One region of the Rhizobium sp. TAL182 genome, then DNA from elsewhere that is predicted to be linked to it. Evidence: predicted binding sites of a transcription regulator. Region 1 holds the regulator's gene; the other holds the start of a gene.
What was found. Region 1 encodes HrcA, which represses chaperone genes, less so after heat shock. Its sites were predicted from a motif close to GTTAGCACTCNCNNNNNGNGAGTGCTAAC; they were not measured.

Region 1 (6,663 bases):
GCGACCATCCCGGACCTAAAAGTGCAGCATCCGGATGCCGCTAATATGGGGGCATGATCACGGCGCTGCAAGGCGCGCCGATCCTCCGCGATTTAAACATCTGTCAATTTCGAACGGCGGCGCCTGCCTCCTTGCTTGACAAAGGACCTGCTGCCTCGCATCAAAACATGCCCGCGCGGAATGTGCCGATTTGTGACGGGAAATGAAGAGATGGTGTCTGCCGGGACAAGCGGCATGGTGAGAACGGGATGATTGAAATGGCAAGCGCGAGAAAGATCATCATCGACACCGATCCCGGCCAGGATGACGCGGCCGCCATCATGCTGGCTTTCGGCAGCCCCGATGAGCTCGAGCTGCTGGGGATCACGACGGTCGCCGGCAACGTGCCGCTGTCATTCACCAGCCGCAACGCGCGCATCGTCTGCGAGCTCTGCGGCCGCACGGATGTGAAGGTTTTCGCCGGCGCCGACAAGCCGATCGCCCGCAAGCTGGTGACGGCAGAACATGTCCACGGCAAGACCGGCCTCGACGGCCCAGTTCTCGATGAACCGACTATGGCGCTGCAGCCCGGCCATTCCGTCGATTTCATCATCGAGACGCTGCGTCGCGAGCCGGAAGGCGCGGTGACGCTCTGCACGCTCGGGCCGCTCACCAATATCGGCATGGCCTTTGAGAAGGCGCCCGACATCATCCCCCGCATCCGCGAACTGGTGATGATGGGCGGTGGCTTTTTCGAGGGCGGCAATATTACGCCGGCCGCCGAATTCAACATCTATGTCGATCCCGAGGCGGCCGACATCGTTTTCCGCTCGGGCGTTCCGATCGTGATGATGCCGCTCGACGTGACGCACCAGCTGCTGACCCGCAAGGACCGGGTCAAGCGCATGGCCGAGATCGGCACGGCGCCGGCAAAGGCCATGGTCGAAATGTTGGAATTCTTCGAGCGCTTCGACATCGAAAAATACGGTTCCGACGGCGGGCCGCTGCACGACCCAACGGTTGTCGCCTATCTGCTGAAACCAGAGCTTTTTCAGGGCCGCGACTGCAATGTCGAAATCGAGGTCCAGTCCGAACTCACCGTCGGGATGACTGTCGTCGACTGGTGGCATGTGACCGAGCGCAAGCGCAATGCCAAGGTCATGCGCACCGTCGATGCGGACGGCTTCTTCGATCTGCTGATCGAACGCTTCGCCCGCATCTGAATTTTCTTCCTTCTCCGAGGCGGAGAAGGAAAACGACCTCAGGCGTCCTTCTCGTCGAAGACGGAATTGATTTCGGCCTCGACCGGCTTCGGGCCCCCCTTGGCAACGCCGACCATGGCCGGGCGCAGGACGCGTTCGCCGATGGTGAAGCCGGCCTGCACGACCTGGACGACGGTATTGTTCGGCACTTCGGAGTTCGGCACCTCGAACATCGCCTGATGGAAATTCGGATCGAATTTCTGGCCAACCGGCTCCAGCTTGCGAACGCCGTGGCGCTCCAGCGCCGAGAGCATCGAGCGCTCGGTCATCTCCACACCTTCGATCAGCGTGGTGAGGCCGGCATCGGCCGTGGCCTTGGTCTCCGGAGAGATGGCGTCCAGCGCCCGGCGCAAATTGTCCGAGACGGCGAGCATGTCCCGGGCGAAACCGGCGACGGAATAGGATTTCGCATCCTTGACCTCGCGCTCGGTGCGGCGGCGCAGATTATCCATCTCGGCGGCAAGGCGCAGATAGCGGTCACGCAGCTCGGCATTCTCGGCCTTCAGGAGGTCGAGCGGATCCGGCTGGTTTGCCTCCTCCTGCCCGACAGTGGCAGTCTCGACGTTGACGGCAGCGTCGGCTGCGGCGTTGGCCGCAGTTGCGTCAGGTCCGTTTTTCGTCGTTTCATCGGTCATGACGGTCTCCGGTTGGTATTTTCAGATGCGCCCGATATCGAGGTTTGACCGGAAAAAATCAAGTCTGCGTGACGAAGAAGCGAAAATTCCGCGGCTTCGTCAGTGATGACATCAAAGCGGATTGCGCGACAGGCGGGAGACGAGCTGGGCGGTATAATCCACCATCGGCACGATACGGGAATAATTGAGCCGCGTCGGGCCGATGACGCCAACGGCGCCGACGATCCGGTCGTCGTCGTCGCGATAGGGCGCGACGATGAGCGACGAGCCGGACAGCGAGAAGAGCTTGTTTTCCGAGCCGATGAAGATGCGCACGCCCGAACCGCTTTCGGCGAGGTTGAGAAGCTCGATCAGGCTGTCCTTCTTTTCGAGATCGTCGAACAGCATGCGCAGCCGGTCGAGATCTTCGGCGCCGGCGAGGCCTTCGAGCAGGTTGGCGCGGCCGCGGATGATCAGCTGAGCAGGCTTTCCCTCGTCCGGGCTGCCGGCCCAGACGGCGATGCCGCGCTCGACAAGATCGCGCGAGAGCGCATCGAGTTCGTGACGGACATCATCCTTCAGCCGGCTTAACTGTTTGCGCAGCTCCGGCAGCGTCTGGCCGGACATGTGCGCGTTGAGGAAATTCGCCGCCTCCGTCAGCTGCGAGGAGGTGACGCCCGCCGGCAGTTCGATGATGCGGTTTTCCACCTGGTCATGATCGCCGACGAGCACAGCGAGCGCCTTTGTCGGTTCAAGCCGGATGAACTCGACATGTTTCAGCACCGGATCGCTTTTCGAGGTGATGACGAGACCGGCCCCGCGCGAGATGCCCGAAAGCATGCGGCTCGCTTCGTTCATCATCGATTCCACCGGATTGCCGCCGCTTTCGGCCCGCACCTGGCGATCGATATTGGCGCGCTCCTCGGCGGAGAGATCGCCGATCTGCATGAATGCATCGACGAAGAAGCGCAGCCCGATCTGGGTCGGCAGCCGGCCGGCGCTGACATGCGGGGAATAGATGAGACCGAGCTCTTCGAGATCGCTCATGACGTTGCGCACCGAGGCCGGCGACAGCGACATCGGCAGCAGGCGCGACAGATTGCGCGAGCCGAGCGGCTCGCCGCTTTCGAGATAACCTTCGACGATGCGGCGAAAAATTTCCCTGGAGCGCTCGTCCAGTGCAGCAACGGCATCCGAAACCGACGTCGACCTGATGCCCATGAACCTTTTCAAACCCGCGCTGATGATGCTCCCGAAAATATAGTCAAACTCGCACCCGTGGCAAAAGGGAATTTGCAAATGGGCGCCGCCAATCGTAGAAGCGGTCAACAACTCCAGGAGATGAGAATGCGGCCTTCAGGCAGAAAAACCGACCAGATGCGCAAGGTCTCGTTCGAGCGCAATTTTTCCAAGCATGCGGAAGGCTCCTGCCTGGTGAAATTCGGCGATACGCACGTGCTTTGCACCGCAAGCCTCGAGGAAAAGACGCCGCCATGGCTGCGCAACACCGGCAAGGGCTGGGTGACGGCCGAATACGGCATGCTGCCGCGGGCGACCGGCGAGCGCATGAAGCGCGAGGCCGCCGCCGGCAAGCAGGGCGGCCGCACCCAGGAAATCCAACGGCTGATCGGCCGGTCGCTGCGCGCCGTCGTCGACCTGCAGGCGCTCGGCGAAAAGCAGATCACGCTCGATTGCGACGTCATCCAGGCCGATGGCGGCACACGGACGGCCTCCATCACCGGCGGCTGGATCGCGCTTTACGACTGCCTGAAATGGATGGAAAGCCGCAACATGATCAAGGTCGACCGGGTCCTGAAGGATCACGTCGCAGCCATCTCCTGCGGCGTTTTCGCCAGCCAGCCGGTCATCGACCTCGATTATCTCGAGGATTCCTCGGCCGAGACCGATGCGAACTTCGTCATGACCGGCGCCGGCGGCATCGTCGAGATCCAGGGAACTGCCGAAGGCACGCCGTTCAGCGAAGAGGAATTCAGCTCGCTGATGCGGCTTGCCAAGAACGGCATCGGCGAACTCGTCGCCCTGCAGAAAGAGGCGATTGCGGGATGAACGCCATGCTGGAAGGCATGTTGGAAACGGCGCTCTATGCGCGCGATCTCGATCAGGCCGAGACGTTCTACGAGGGCGTTCTCGGGCTTGAAAAGATCACCCGCGCCGGCAACCGTCATGTCTTCTTCCGCTGTGGGCCAGGCGTTCTGCTCATCTTCAACCCCGAGGAAACGATAAAGCCGCCGGCACCCGACGCGCTGCAGGTGCCGCCACACGGCATGACCGGGCAAGGCCATGCCTGTTTCCGGGTATCTAGCCGCAACATAGATGCGATGGCCGAACAGCTGAAAGCAGCTGGCGTTGCGATCGAATCCGAGGTGCATTGGCCAAATGGCGGCCGCTCGATCTATTTCCGCGACCCTGCCGGCAACAGCCTGGAATGCGCGGAGGCTAAAATCTGGGGCATCGAACAGGATATTTGAATGCGCAAGCTCGAAACCAAAACCATCGTCGTCGCCAGCCACAATGCCGGCAAGATCCGCGAGATACAGGAGTTGATCGGACCGCTCGGCTTCACCGCCAAATCGGCCGCCGAACTGAATTTCGTCGAACCTGACGAAACCGGCACGAGCTTCGAGGAGAATGCGACGATCAAGGCGGTCGCCTCGGCCCATGCCGCCGGCATGCCGGCGCTTTCGGATGATTCCGGCCTGGTGGTCGACGCGCTCGGCGGCGATCCCGGCGTCTACACCGCCAACTGGGCGGAAAGGGCAGACGGCACGCGCGACTTCGACATGGCGATGGCCAAGGTGGAAAAGGCGCTGCAGGACGCCGGCGCTACGACGCCGGAACAGCGCGGGGCGCGTTTCGTCAGCGTGCTCTGCCTTGCCTGGCCGGACGGGCATACCGAGCTTTTCCGCGGCGAGGTGGAAGGCCATGTCGTCTGGCCGCCGCGCGGCACCCAAGGCTTCGGCTATGATCCGGTTTTCCAGCCCGAGGGTTATGCCGTCACCTTCGGAGAAATGAGCGGCGAGGAGAAACACGGCTGGAATGTCGGCAAGCCGCAGGCGCTGTCGCATCGGGCCCGTGCCTTCAAACTTTTCGTCGAAACCTGCCTGGAGGCATAAGATCTGTTCGTGGGCAATTTCGATACGCCAAGCCTCTCGCGCGACGCCGCGCTGCTGCCCGATACCGGCGAGCCCGGCTTCGGCGTCTATGTGCATTGGCCCTTCTGCGCGGCGAAGTGCCCCTACTGCGACTTCAACAGTCATGTGCGCCATCAGCCGGTGGATCAGGAGCGCTTTGCATCAGCCTTTCTGAAGGAGATGGCGGCAGTCCGGGCGATGAGCGGTCCGAAGACGGTGACAAGCATCTTCCTCGGCGGCGGCACGCCGTCGCTGATGAAGCCGGAGACGGTCGATGCCATTCTCGACGGCATCGCGCGGCACTGGCATGTGCCCGCCGGCATTGAAATCACCATGGAAGCCAACCCGTCGAGCGTCGAGGCTGAACGGTTTCGCGGCTACCGGGCGGCCGGCATCAACCGCGTCTCGCTCGGCGTGCAGGCGCTTGATGATCGCGATCTGAAATTCCTCGGCCGGCTGCATGACGTCGCCGACGCCCTGAGGGCGATCCGGCTGGCGCGCGAGATCTTCCCGCGCATGTCCTTCGACCTCATCTATGCCCGGCCGGACCAGACGGTCGAGGAATGGGAGAAGGAACTTAAGGAAGCGATCTCCTATGCCGTCGACCATCTGTCGCTCTATCAGCTGACCATCGAGGAAGGCACGCCCTTCTTCGGTCTGCACAAATCAGGCAAGCTGATCGTGCCGGACGGCGAGCAATCGGCCCTGCTCTACGAGGCGACGCAGGAGATCACGGCGCGTGAGGGCATGCCCGCCTACGAGGTCTCCAATCATGCCCGGCCGGGTGCCGAAAGCCGACATAATCTGACCTATTGGCGTTACGGCGATTATGCCGGCATCGGTCCGGGCGCGCACGGCCGGCTGACGCATGGGCATGAGAAGCTTGCGACGGCGACCGAGCGCAAGCCGGAAGCTTGGCTCGAGATGGTCGAGCGCGACGGCCACGGTATTCTCGACCAGGAGCGGCTCGGTTTCGAGGAACAGTCGGACGAACTGCTGCTGATGGGACTGCGGCTGAGGGAAGGCGTCGATCTCGCCCGCTGGCAGCAGCTTTCGGGCCGTGAGCTCGACCCGAAGCGCGAGGAATTCCTGCTCGAACACAAATTCGTCGAGCGGATCGGCAATTCGCGCCTGCGCTGCACGCCATCGGGCATGCTGATCCTCGATTCCGTCGTTGCCGATCTCGCCTGCTGACATCCAACGAGGTTGATCCGGGCGCGGCAGCGACATCGCCGTCCGCGCCGGAAAACATGTCTCAGCCGTGGCTGGTCGCGCCCGCCTTGAACAGGCTACCGGTCGGCGTCTTCAGGAACGTCTCCAGCGGAATGTGCTCCTGGTGCAGGAAGCCCGTCGCCGGCAGGAGGCCGTCGCGGACCATCTCGATGACGGCGACAACGGAGGCCGAGGTCGTCCAGGCAATTGCCGTGCGGCGCGCGCCGGCAATCTCGATCGGATAATAGGCGCGCACGAATTCCTTGCGGCGCAGGCTGCCATTCTCCGTTCCCTCGGCCGCGACATGGACATAGACGACATCGTCTTCGACAGGCGGCTTGGCATTGGTCAGGATCTCGCCGGCGAGTTTGCGCTTGTCGCGCATCAGGAGCTCATGGAAGAAGAAGTTCATCAGCTCCATATGGCCGGGATAACGCATGGTCT
Region 2 (6,663 bases), 940 kb from region 1:
TTATTGTATTCTGAGCTGTGTAGAAAAGAGAGGCCGCCTGCTTCGCGAGAGGCGGCGTGATAAGCGTCATGGAGATCAACAGTTCAATGGCAATGCATCGATCGCCGCTCGGCCTCCTTGCCCTCATTCTTCTCGCCTCCGCTCCGATCTCCACACGCGCTGCCGACTGCAGCAGCACGGCCTCACCGAAGCTCGACTGGCAGGAATGCACGAAGAAAAACCTGATGCTGCAGGGCAGTGATCTCCAAAGCGCCAACCTCTTCAGCACCGATTTCTCGCTGACCGATCTCAGCGGTTCGAATTTCAAATCCGCCAATCTGGAAAAGGCGAGCTTGGTGCGTGCCTCGCTTGAGGGGTCACATGCCGAAGGGGCCAACTTCGCCAAAGTGGAGGCCTATCGCGCCAGCTTCGCCAACATTGCCGCCGAAGGCGCTTCCTTTGCCGGCGCCGAGCTGCAGCGGGCCAATTTTGCCGGCGCCCGGCTCTCCGGCGCGAGCTTCGAAAAGGCCGAACTCGGCCGCGCCGATTTCGACAAGGCGGTGCTGACGGGAGTGAAATTCTCTTTCGCCAATCTCTCCCGCGCCGATCTCTCCAGCGCCGTCTTCGAGGGCCCGGCAACGTTCGAGCGCGCCTTCATGTTCTTGACCCGCATCGAAGGCCTGGACCTCTCGGCTGCCGCTGGGCTCGAACAGGCGCAGATCGAGCTCGCCTGCGGCGATGCCTCGACCAAGCTGCCGTCCGGCCTCTCGACACCGGCAACTTGGCCATGCCCTGCCGAGCACGAGTGATTACCCGGGCGACATCGTACGTGTTGAAAAAACGCTATGGCAACTGCGCCCGGCTGGCTTGGGAATGTCGGGTTCGACCTAGTGCAATTTGAACTCGCCCATGACGCGACGCCATTCGTTCGGTCCGATCAGCCGCTGGTGAGTGTAGCGGACAGAATGCAGCGGCCCGTCGAGCGTGGACTGCCAGAAATCCAGGAACTTGTGCATTTCCGGAAAGTCCGGAGCGAGGTCGTAATCCTGCCAGACATAGGTCTGCAGCACGGATTCAAAATCAGGAATGCGATAGAGGATATGGGCGGTGGTCAGTCCATAGCCGTTCAGCTGACGCTCCAGATCTGATGAAAATTGCATGCTTCATCTCCGTTTCATGACGCTCGAAAGGTGGCGCAAAATTTGGCGGCCATCAACGGATTTCTGAACGCGTCCACCCCGTTTATTGTTCCTTTACAGGATGTTAGCAGCCACTTCGAGTGAGTGCTAATTTTTTTATGGTGCCCTCTTGAAATGGAAAAAGCGCAAAACCAGATCATTGCGCGCAGAACGCTCGATCGAGGTTTTGCACCCGCCCGGACTGGTCATCCGGTCCGGCCAGGGGAACAACATCATTATTGTTTGTCCATTGGAGGAAAACATGTCGTTCCGACCGCTTCATGATCGCATTCTCGTCCGCCGCGTCGATTCCGAAGAAAAGACCAAGGGCGGCATCATCATTCCCGACACCGCCAAGGAAAAGCCGCAGGAAGGCGAGGTCATTGCCGTCGGCCCCGGTGCCCGCAACGATGCCGGCCAGATCCAGCCGCTCGACGTCAAGGTCGGCGACCGCATCCTGTTCGGCAAGTGGTCTGGCACCGAGATCAAGATCAATGGCGAAGACCTGCTGATCATGAAGGAAAGCGATGTCATGGGCATCATCGAGGCCCGGGTCGCCGAAAAGATCGCCGCCTGAGGCGATTTCCGCGCATTAGTCAAAAAAGCTACCTATCGAAGGAGTAACAGAATGGCTGCGAAAGAAGTCAAATTTCATAGCGATGCCCGTGAACGCATGCTGCGTGGGGTCGACGTGCTGGCCAATGCAGTGAAAGTGACGCTCGGCCCAAAGGGTCGCAACGTGGTGATCGACAAGTCCTTCGGCGCGCCGCGCATCACCAAGGACGGCGTTTCGGTCGCCAAGGAAATCGAACTCGAAGACAAATTCGAGAATATGGGTGCCCAGATGCTGCGTGAAGTAGCATCCAAGACGAATGATCTCGCCGGCGACGGTACAACGACGGCGACCGTTCTCGCCCAGGCAATCGTCAAGGAAGGCGCCAAGGCAGTCGCCTCCGGCATGAACCCGATGGATCTGAAGCGCGGTATCGATCTTGCCGTCGACGCTGTCGTCACGGAGCTGAAGAACAACGCCCGTAAGATCTCCAACAATTCCGAAATTGCCCAGGTCGGTACGATCTCCGCCAATGGTGATTCCGAGATCGGTCGTTACCTCGCGGAAGCCATGCAGAAGGTCGGCAACGAAGGCGTCATCACCGTTGAAGAAGCCAAGACCGCCGAAACCGAACTCGAAGTCGTCGAAGGCATGCAGTTCGACCGCGGTTATCTCAGCCCCTATTTCGTCACCAATCAGGACAAGATGCGGGTCGAGCTTGAGGATCCCTATATCCTCATCCATGAGAAGAAGCTGTCGAACCTGCAGTCGATGCTGCCGGTTCTCGAAGCCGTCGTTCAATCCGGCAAGCCGCTCCTCATCATCGCTGAAGACGTCGAAGGCGAAGCGCTGGCAACGCTCGTCGTCAACAAGCTACGCGGCGGCTTGAAGATCGCTGCCGTCAAGGCCCCTGGCTTCGGCGACCGCCGCAAGGCCATGCTCGAAGACATCGCCATCCTGACCGGCGGCACCGTCATCTCCGAAGATCTCGGCATCAAGCTCGAGAATGTGACGCTCAATATGCTCGGCCGCTCCAAGAAGGTGGCGATCGAGAAGGAAAACACCACCATCATCGACGGTGCCGGTTCGAAGGCGGAACTTGACGGTCGCACCGCTCAGATCCGCGCCCAAATCGAAGAGACCACCTCCGACTACGATCGCGAGAAGCTGCAGGAACGTCTTGCCAAGCTCGCCGGCGGTGTGGCCGTCATCCGCGTCGGCGGCTCGACAGAAGTCGAGGTGAAGGAAAAGAAAGATCGCGTCGACGACGCGCTGCATGCAACAAGGGCAGCGGTCGAGGAAGGCATCCTGCCAGGTGGCGGCGTGGCGCTGCTGCGCGCGGTCAAGGCGCTAGACAATGTCAAGACCGCCAATGACGACCAGCGGGTCGGAGTCGACATCGTCCGCCGGGCGATCGAGGCACCGGTCCGCCAGATCGCCGAAAACGCCGGCGCGGAAGGTTCGATCATCGTCGGCAAGCTACGGGAGAAGAGCGACTTCTCCTATGGCTGGAATGCCCAGACCGGCGAATATGGCGATCTCTACGCGCAGGGCGTCATCGATCCGGCAAAGGTCGTTCGCACAGCACTTCAGGACGCAGCTTCGGTTGCCGGCCTGCTGGTGACGACAGAGGCGATGATCGCCGAGAAGCCGAAGAAGGAAGCTGCTCCGGCCATGCCGGCCGGCGCCGGCATGGACTTCTAAGCGATCGCTCGGCCCGCTCTGCCATCGGGGCGGGCCCCACGCTATCGAATGAATCAAGTTCCATCGGTCGACATCAATGGAGCCAAGCTATGAGAAAGGAAAACATCAGCAATTCCATACAGCAGAATGCCGTGGCAGCCATCAGCGCGGCGCATCTGCTTCATCCGGCGAAGCATTTCGGTCACCCGCGTGACGTGCTTGCCACCGCCGAGATCGACAACGACGAGAAGCGGGCAATTCTCGCTTCATGGGCATCCGATATCTTCGCAGTCGAATCCGTACCAGCCCTCCGCCTTTACCCCGGGGCCGAAAGAGCTGTATCCTACGACGAGATCCTTGAAGCGCTGAAGGCTTTGGATAATGGCGATCAACCATCCGCGAGGCAGGATACGTCCGCTTCCCTGAGTTGCCATAGGATCCGCCGTCGAAAACCGCCCGCACGCCGGCTTCCCGGCCTTGGCTTGTGCAGCTACTGGAAAGGAGGACGGCGTCGACCGCTGTTCGAAACCTGACCCTCGTCTGGCCTGCCGTGTGCCTCTCGAGGACGCGGGCATGATTTTTGCCGACGGCTCTTTGCTCAACTGAGGAGGTTTGCCGATGAAGATCGCTCAGATTGCACCGCTCGCCGAAAGCGTTCCGCCGAAGCTCTACGGGGGAACCGAGCGGATCGTTTCCTACCTTGCTGAAGAACTCGTGGCCCAGGGGCATGAGGTCACGCTCTTTGCCAGCGGCGATTCCGTCACCCAGGCGACACTCGTGTCGTGTGCGGACGTCGCCTTACGGCTCAATCCGGCGGTCAGGGACCATCTTCCACATCAGGTCTTGATGTTGGAGGAGATCCGACAGCGGGCGCACGAGTTCGACGTGCTGCATTTCCACATCGACCTGCTGCATTTCCCGCTGATCCGCGATTTCGCCGATCGGACGGTGACAACGCTGCACGGGCGACTCGACTTGCCGGATCTCAAGCCGTTCTACGGGACGTTCCCCGATATTCCACTGGTGTCGATCTCCAATGATCAGCGCCGTCCGATGCCTCCGGTCGACTGGCGCGGAACGGTCTATCATGGTCTGCCGGCCGATCTTCTTCCCTTCACGGAGAATCCAAGGGGCAATTACCTTGCTTTCCTTGGTCGGATTTCGCCAGAAAAACGCCCGGACCGCGCCATTCAGATCGCGACAAGGGTCGGAATGCCGCTGAAGATCGCCGCCAAGATCGATAATGTCGACAAGGCCTACTGGGAAACGGTCATCGAGCCGATGGTTAAGAGCCATCCGCATGTGGAATTCATCGGCGAGATCGATGAACGTGAGAAAGCTGACTTCCTTGGGAATGCAGGCGCTCTGCTTTTCCCGATCGACTGGCCGGAACCGTTTGGGCTGGTGATGATCGAAGCCATGGCCTGCGGCACGCCGGTCATTGCTTTCGGCTGTGGCTCGGTTCCCGAGGTCATTGACAACGGCATCTCCGGCATCCTGGTCGACAGCGTCACCGAGGCGGCCGAAAACGTCGAATGGGCACTCCGCCTCGATCGTCGCAAGGTGCGTGCCGCGTTTGAAAAGCGCTTCACCGCACAGCGAATGGCGTGCGATTATCTCGACATCTATCGCAACCTGCCTGGCGTTCGCATCAAAGCCGCGCCGACCCGCCGGTCGAATGGTCAAGCGCTCGACCTGCAGGCTGTCGCCTGAGGCAAGGAGGAGACCATGTCGAAACTGTCTGCGGACAGCAACCCCGCCACAGCATCGTCAGGCCTGGCAGCGCCGGTCGCTCAGTTCTTCATTCCGGCCGCCGCATCGCTGCAGGAGCGCCGGCCGCGTACCTTGAAGCACGGCGATACTTTCGCCGTCTTCGACCATAATGGCGATGCTCTTTCCGGTCCCGGCAGCCCGGAAGGCCTTTTCCACCAGGACACTCGTCATCTCTCGCATCTTTATCTGACGATCAACGAACAGCGGCCGATGCTTCTGTCGTCGACGCTGCGGGATGACAATGCCACGCTGACCTGCGATCTCACCAATCCTGATCAGTTCGATGAGAAGGGAAGGCTGGTTCTGGGCCATGACGTGATTCATCTGCGCAGATCGCGCTTTCTCTGGAATGCCTGTTGTTATGAACGGCTGGCCGTGAGGAATTATGACGAGCGGCGGCAACATGTTCGCATTCAGATCTCTTTCGGGGCCGATTTCGCCGATCTTTTTGAAGTCCGCGGCACCGCAAGAGCAAGAAAAGGGCGCCATCTTCCCGCCGTCGTGGAACAGGATTGGATCCTGCTTTCCTATATTGGCCTGGACGATCGCAAGCGGTCGACGCGCCTTTCCTTCATGCCCGAACCGGCCGAAATTCGTAGCGATCTGGTTACTTACGACCTCCACCTGGAGCCGCACGAGACCAAATCGCTCTTCATGCAGATCGGCTGCGACCATACCTCCGCCGATCGACTGAGCCGCCTTTCCTTCTTCCTTACCTTGAGGGATGCCCGCCGTGCGTTGCGCGCCTCCTCCTCGCGCGCGGCGTCGGTCACAACCTCCAACGAGATCTTCAACGAAGTCGCGCGACGAAGCGCCTCCGACCTCTATATGCTGATCACCGACAAGCCGGAAGGCCCCTATCCTTATGCAGGTATTCCCTGGTTCAGCACCGTTTTCGGCCGCGACGCCCTGATCACGGCGCTTCAGACACTTTGGCTCGATCCGGAGATCGCTCGCGGGGTTCTCGGTCATCTTGCCGCCAATCAGGCGACGAACGTCGATCCTGCTTCAGACGCCGAGCCGGGCAAGATCCTGCACGAAGTGCGTTGCGGCGAAATGGCCGAGCTCGGCGAGGTTCCATTCCGGCGTTACTACGGCAGCATCGACTCGACGCCACTCTTCGTGATGCTGGCCGGCGACTATCTTAAACGAACCGGTGATCTTGCGACCATCGACCGTATCCTGCCTCATGTCGAAGCGGCACTGACCTGGATCGACGAACATGGGGATCGCGATGGTGACGGCTTCGTCGAATACGGGCGGCTGACGGAAGAAGGACTGATCAATCAGGCGTGGAAGGATAGCAACGACTCGGTTTTCCATGCCGATGGCACGTTGGCCCGGGGCCCGATCGCGATCGCCGAAGTCCAGGCCTATGTCTACGGCGCTTGGCAAAGTGCTGCCGAAATCTTCCGGTGGAGGGGCAAACCGGAACGCGCGGCGAGCTTTCTCGCGCGCGCGGAGGGACTGCGCCGCGCCTTCGACATGAGCTTCTTC

Region 2: the regulator HrcA is predicted to act here: its motif matches at 1,242-1,270, upstream of groES (co-chaperone GroES).

What each region holds. Positions count from the first base shown of each region.
Region 1 covers NZ_CP021024.1:401,263-407,925, reverse strand. Annotated here, with positions in the region: gene Tal182_RS02055 (nucleoside hydrolase) at 258-1,202, shown strand; gene grpE (nucleotide exchange factor GrpE) at 1,241-1,876, opposite strand; gene hrcA (heat-inducible transcriptional repressor HrcA) at 1,988-3,076, opposite strand; gene rph (ribonuclease PH) at 3,203-3,922, shown strand; gene Tal182_RS02035 (VOC family protein) at 3,919-4,344, shown strand; gene rdgB (RdgB/HAM1 family non-canonical purine NTP pyrophosphatase) at 4,345-4,989, shown strand; gene hemW (radical SAM family heme chaperone HemW) at 4,999-6,201, shown strand; gene Tal182_RS02020 (saccharopine dehydrogenase C-terminal domain-containing protein) at 6,263-6,663, opposite strand, start outside.
Region 2 covers NZ_CP021024.1:1,344,711-1,351,373, forward strand. Annotated here, with positions in the region: gene Tal182_RS06865 (pentapeptide repeat-containing protein) at 87-788, shown strand; gene Tal182_RS06870 (usg protein) at 867-1,139, opposite strand; gene groES (co-chaperone GroES) at 1,420-1,734, shown strand; gene groL (chaperonin GroEL) at 1,786-3,414, shown strand; gene Tal182_RS06885 (hypothetical protein) at 3,504-3,926, shown strand; gene Tal182_RS06890 (glycosyltransferase family 4 protein) at 4,012-5,106, shown strand; gene Tal182_RS06895 (amylo-alpha-1,6-glucosidase) at 5,122-6,663, shown strand, end outside.